One region of the Blautia difficilis genome, then DNA from elsewhere that is predicted to be linked to it. Evidence: riboswitches for the same ligand, from Rfam matches in the RefSeq annotation. Region 1 holds a riboswitch; the other holds the start of a gene.
What was found. A riboswitch is a leader RNA that binds a small molecule or an ion and turns the genes downstream of it on or off. The one in region 1 is predicted to bind FMN.
Positions count from the first base shown of each region.

Region 2: another riboswitch for FMN. It lies ahead of ribD (bifunctional diaminohydroxyphosphoribosylaminopyrimidine deaminase/5-amino-6-(5-phosphoribosylamino)uracil reductase RibD); the one in region 1 lies ahead of H8Z82_RS09190 (ECF transporter S component).

Region 1 covers NZ_JACOQG010000012.1:54,367-57,495, reverse strand. The annotation lists gene H8Z82_RS09200 (Rrf2 family transcriptional regulator) at 1-321, shown strand, start outside; gene H8Z82_RS09195 (pyridoxamine 5'-phosphate oxidase family protein) at 533-928, shown strand; FMN riboswitch at 949-1,060, shown strand; gene H8Z82_RS09190 (ECF transporter S component) at 1,134-1,757, shown strand; gene H8Z82_RS09185 (hypothetical protein) at 1,754-1,936, shown strand; partial or broken gene H8Z82_RS09180 (Sir2 silent information regulator family NAD-dependent deacetylase) at 1,926-2,869, shown strand; gene H8Z82_RS09175 (protein-ADP-ribose hydrolase) at 2,866-3,129, shown strand, end outside.
Region 2 covers NZ_JACOQG010000037.1:4,031-7,159, forward strand. The annotation lists gene H8Z82_RS15215 (hypothetical protein) at 1-416, shown strand, start outside; gene H8Z82_RS15220 (hypothetical protein) at 497-661, shown strand; FMN riboswitch at 723-837, shown strand; gene ribD (bifunctional diaminohydroxyphosphoribosylaminopyrimidine deaminase/5-amino-6-(5-phosphoribosylamino)uracil reductase RibD) at 1,109-2,236, shown strand; gene ribE (riboflavin synthase) at 2,218-2,871, shown strand; gene H8Z82_RS15235 (bifunctional 3,4-dihydroxy-2-butanone-4-phosphate synthase/GTP cyclohydrolase II) at 2,890-3,129, shown strand, end outside.

The DNA.
Region 1 (3,129 bases):
GTGATTGTTCGTAAAATATTGCAACAATTAAAGGCTGCTGGTCTTATTGAAGTTGCAAGAGGGACAGGCGGTGTGACAATTACCAGACCATTGGAGCAGATTACATTCCTTGATGTGTATAAAGCAGTGGAATGTGCACCAGATGAAGAACTGTTTCATTTTCATGAGAATCCCAATCAGAAATGTCCGGTAGGAAAGAATATTCACCATGTTCTTGATAAGAGACTGTTAGAAGTACAGAAGGCAATGGAGGAAAAACTTTCAGAAATGACACTTGCTGATGTGAAAAAAGATATTGCAGTGTATACAGAGAAAGAGTAGCCTACAGAAGGCTTCGGATGAGTGATTATATCATCACAATTTCCGGAGCCTTTTCGTTTTTCATAATCAATGTAAAATCTTCAAAAGGAGTTGTAACAAAAAAAGTTACAAAAAGTTTGATGTAACTATTGACATTACATTAAACGGATGATATTGTATAGCTACAAGATGTAACAATCATTGTTACAGCATATCAAGGAGGTAATTTAAAATGCAGAAAGTAGTAGAATTTTTACAGAAAAACCCGGTTCAGTATTTAGCAACCGTCGGAAGAGATGGAAAGGCAAAATGCCGTCCATTCATGTTCTGTTTTGAGCAGGATGGAAAGCTTTGGTTCTGTACTAACAACACAAAGGATGTTTACAAGGATATGTTAGCAAATCCTGAAGTAGAAGTATCAGTATCTTCCCCTGAATACGCATGGATTCGCCTTCATGGCAAAGCAGTATTTGAGGACAACAAGAGTGTAAAGGAAGGATGCATGAACAATCCTATCGTTAAGGGACAGTACCAGACAGCAGATAATCCTATTTTTGAGGTATTCTATCTTGAAAATCCGCATGGTTTAATCGCAGATTTCTCTGGAAATCCACCTTATGAATTTTAAAGATAATTAACAGAAAAAATTACAGTCTTCGGGGCAAGGTGTAATTCCTGACCGGCAGTATAGTCTGCGAGCAAAAGCTGATATGGTGCAATTCCATAACCGACGGTAAAGTCCGGATGAGAGAAGATATGATAAAACAAGTCCCGCAGGGAATCCGTCCTGCGGGCTGTTTTAAATTCAGGCATATCTCACAAAAAGGAGATTTATGAGTAACAATACAGCAACTATTAAAACAAGAAAAAATTTAGTTTCTACAAGGACGATAACAATGACAGCTCTACTGGCAGCTATATCATATGTGTTGGCATTTTTAGAGTTTCCGGTTCCTTTGAGTCCATCATTTGCACGAATGGATCTGTCAGATTTACCTGCACTGATTGGGGCGTTTGCGTTTGGACCGGTTACAGGAGTGATGATAGAATTGATAAAAAATATATTACAGCTTCTGTCAACATCAACAGGAGGAATTGGTGAACTTGCCAATTTCCTGATGGGGGCATCCTATGTACTGGCTGCCGGTTTTATATACAAATACAAAAAGACTAGGAAAATGGCGATGTGGGCATGTGTTATTTCAAGTGTAGTTATGGGAATAGCAGCAGCGATTGTAAATTATTTTATACTACTTCCACTGTTTGAAGCATTTATGCCGCTGGATCAGCTGATTGCATCATTTGGCGAATTTCTGCCATTTATTAAGACCAGGCTGGACGTTGTGCTATTCAATGCATTGCCGTTTAATATCTTAAAAGGCTTGGTGATTGGAGCAATTGCCATGATGATATATAAAAAACTTACACCGATACTGAAAGGAGAGACTTTGAAATGACAAAAATGGATTATCTTAAACTTCTGGTGGATGAAATTCATTCAACAACAGTTGCAACGATAGGTTCAGATGGACATCCTCAGACAAGAATCATAGATATGATGTACTATGATGAAGAAGGTGTGCAGAAATTTGTCCGAAGCAGTGTATTGAGAAAAGAGGTTCATTATGATTTTTAAGAAAATCAGAAAAGGGCATGCTGACTGGAGAAACTTTTTATGTAGTACTCCGGCAAGGGATTATGTATTCCAAAAAGATGCATATGAAGACCAGATTGACAGGGCTGCAAAGAATATAAGAAATACAGACTGTGTTATAATTGGGGCAGGAGCCGGGGCATCGACAGCTGCGGGAATCCAATATGGTGGTAAAAGGTTTACAGACAATTTTGCAGAATTTATAAAAAATACGGCGAGTACTACATGACAGATATGTATGCAGCCGGATTTTATCCATATCCGTCTGAGGAGGCAAAGTGGGGATACTGGTCAAAACATGCATTGATGAACCGCTTTGATCCTCCGGCATTGCCGCTTTATACAGAGCTTTATGATATTGTAAAGAACAAAGAATATTTTGTACTTACAACCAATGTGGATCATCAGTTTTATAAAGCGGGATTCGATGAAAAAAGAATATTTGCAACACAGGGAGATTATGGGAAAATCCAGTGCCAGAAAGCCTGTCATCCAAAGACTTACGATGCAAAAGACCTGTTTCGTAAAATGGATAAAGCAAGAAGAGACTGCCTGATTCCATCAGAACTTGTACCAAAATGTCCGGTGTGTGGCGGCAATATGGCTATGAATCTCCGTTGTGATAATTATTTTGTGGAAGATGAAGCGTGGCATGAGGCAGCCGACAGGTATGCGGGTTTTCTGGAACAGAATAAAGATAAAAAGGTTGTTCTTTTGGAACTTGGAGTTGGATTTAATACGCCGATTATTATACGTTTCCCTTTTGAAAAGATGGTGAGGGAGAACTCGTCTTATAGTTTGATACGCCTAAATATAGATGAAGCGGTAGTTCCGGAAAGCTTCGGGGAACGTGCAATCGGTATTGGCGGTGATATGGCAAAGGCAATTACTGATATAAGGGGGCTGGTATTATGACACAGGATGAGCGAAGAGAATATCTGATTCAGTATCTTTTAAAAGAAGAAATACCGTTTGGCAGACAGAACATTCCTACGGATAAGCAGGGGCAGGAAAATCTGCTCCGCTCACTTATGAATGTCAGACCGCCAAGACCAATCAATAATGATTTTTTGAAAATACAGGATGAGTATCTTACAGAAAGAAATATAGAGCGTGGAATCACAGATGTTGACACGCTTGCACCTGTAAAATCCGATTCGAGATTATATATCTGG
Region 2 (3,129 bases), on a different contig from region 1:
CACGAATTTTGGATTGGGGATTAACAGATGAAGAAAATCGTGAAAATGCAGCAGTTTTGGATAAGCATTTGCAAAAGTTGTTGGATTTACCGATAGAAACCAGGCAATTGCTGGGGATAATGGTAATGAGATCATATTGGAATCGCTACGATTGCATAGTACCGATACACGAAGTTGAAAGAGCAACTGGATTAAAACCAGAAAATATTATACAAAATGTTGAAATATTGGAACGAAGAGGAATTATATCAGAGATTGAGGTAGAAGAGGAAAAGGGGATTCCAAGCTGCATATTGTATCCTGATTTTGAGTCTAGTTTCCCATATTGGAATGCTATACGGGAATTCGTAAAGAAAACAGGAACACCGATAGAAAGAATTTGTTGTGATCTGGATTTTTCTGTATTTGACGAATAAAATGTAATGATGCCGTAGGCAGAAACATTTGGATCAGACCCTATGAAGTACCGGAGTATACTCTGCCTAATGGACAAAAAGTGAAATTCCTTGATGATCAGAAAACCTATCTGGGGAATCAACTGGAGTCTGAATTTGGAGGAGACAGCTGCTTCGGTATTTTGGCAGGTATGGATTTTATTCTGGTATGTACATTTGAGAAAGAGGGTAAAAATCCAGAGCTGTTGATTTATAAAAAGAGATAATATAAGCAAAAACAAAAATTCCGCTTTACAAATAACAGATAAAGTACTAAAATAAACAAAAAGATATCTTCAGGGCAGGGTGAGATTCCCTACCGGCGGTAGAGCCCGCGAGCCGAAAGGCATGATCCGGTGAGATTCCGGGGCCGACAGTACAGTCTGGATGGAAGAAGATGATAGTACAGTTGATTTTTTGAATGAATGTAGTATCAGAGCTCTGAGATGGTGATCCATTTCAGAGCTTTTTATATAGGAAATCAAACATTCATTTATCGATCAGATGTAACCGATCAATTCCACCCTGCAGATATTTCTGCAGGCTTTTTTTGTATCTGGTACATTGTTTTCGAAATAATTATACCATTCACTTGTCTGTGAATTCGATTGCACAGGTTTAAAAGCCTCGGCGTAGCCCAGGCAAAGAACAGGAATAAGAAAGAAGGAATAGAAATGACGGATCAGGAATATATGCTTCGGGCGATTCAGCTGGCAAAAAAAGGAGAAGGCTGGACGAATCCCAATCCTATGGTAGGGGCAGTGATCGTAAAAGACGGAAAGATCATCGGGGAAGGCTATCATAAAAAGTATGGAGAACTTCACGCGGAACGTAATGCAATTGCTTCTCTTACAGAATCAGCAGAAGGTGCGGTGATTTATGTTACGCTGGAGCCTTGCTGTCATCATGGAAAAACACCTCCATGTACGGAAGCGATCATTGAACAGAAGATCAGAAAAGTGGTGATCGGTTCCCGGGATCCGAATCCGAAAGTGGCAGGAAAAGGTGTGCAGATGTTAAGGGAAGCCGGTGTAACAGTAGTTGAAGATTTTATGAGAGAAGAATGCGATCAGCTGAATCCAGTGTTTTTCCATTATATTACTACGAAGACTCCTTATGTGGTGATGAAGTATGCCATGACACTGGATGGGAAGATTGCAACGAAGACAGGAGCATCAAAATGGATTACCGGAGAAGCGGCAAGAAAAGAAGTACAGCATATGCGGCATCAGTACATGGGGATCATGGCAGGTATTGGAACTGTGCTTGCAGATGATCCGATGTTAAACGTCCGGGTAGAAGGCTGGAAAAATCCTGTCAGGATTGTGTGCGACAGTAAGCTCAGGATCCGTCCGGACAGTCAGATCGTAAAAAGTGCGGAAAAGTATCGGACGATCGTGGCTTATGCAGATCAGAAAAATACAGAAGAAAAAATAAAAATATTACATACCATGGGAGTTGAGACCATTTACTGTCCCGATGAAAAGAATCAGATAGACCTTAAGAAGCTGATGGCAGATCTTGGAAACAGAGGCATTGACAGCATCCTCCTGGAGGGAGGCGGTACGTTAAATGACAGTGCCCTGCGAGCCGGAATTGTAAAGGAAGTACAGGCTTTTGTGGCACCAAAGCTGTTTGGCGGGGTGGCCGGGAAGACACCGGTAGAAGGTATCGGAGTTGAATTCCCGTCTGATGCAGTGGAACTGAAATATACAGATATCTGCCAGATCGGTGAGGATATTCGGATAAGATGTCAGGTGTGTGAGAAAAAACAGGAGGAATCATGTTTACAGGAATCGTAGAGGAGAAAGGAAAAGTCCGTTATATACAGCTGACAGGGGAATCAGGGATCCTGGCAGTGAAAGCCAGGAAGGTCCTGGAAGGAACAAGGATCGGTGACAGTATTGCTGTGAATGGTGTGTGTCTGACAGTTACGTCGATCCAGCCGGACGGATTTACTGCCGATGTGATGGCAGAGACGATCAGAAGAAGCAGTCTTGGCAGCTGCAAGGCCGGAAGCCAGGTAAACCTGGAACGTGCAATGGCTGCAGATGGCAGGTTCGGGGGACACATAGTAAGCGGCCATATTGATGGGACTGGAGTGATACGTTCCATGCTCCGGGAAGAAAATGCCATCTGGGTATCAATTGGGACATCGCCGCAGATCTTGCATCTGATCGTGGAAAAAGGATCCATCTGTATTGATGGGATCAGTCTGACAGTTGCAAGGGTTGATGAAGCTGGTTTTCAGGTGTCGGTCATTCCGCATACAGGAGAAGAAACCACCCTTTTGGAAAAGGTGCCGGGGGATCTGGTTAATCTGGAAAATGATGTGATCGGAAAATATGTAGAAAAACTGCTTGGCATCAGAAAAAATGAAGAAGAGAAAAAAGAATCCGGAATTACGATGAAGTTTCTTGAAGAATTCGGGTTTTAGAACAGGAGGATATACACTATGTCACAAAATTATCAGTACAACACAATCGAAGAGGCACTTAGGGATCTTAAGGAAGGAAAAATAGTTCTGGTCACAGATGATCCGGACAGAGAAAATGAGGGAGACCTGATATGTGCGGCAGAGTTTGCAACCCGGGAAAATATTAATTTCATGGCGACTTATGCAAAGGGTCTTATCTGTACACCGATGAGTGCGGAAATTGCAGCGAGATTGAACTTTCCGCCGATGGTTGTTGAG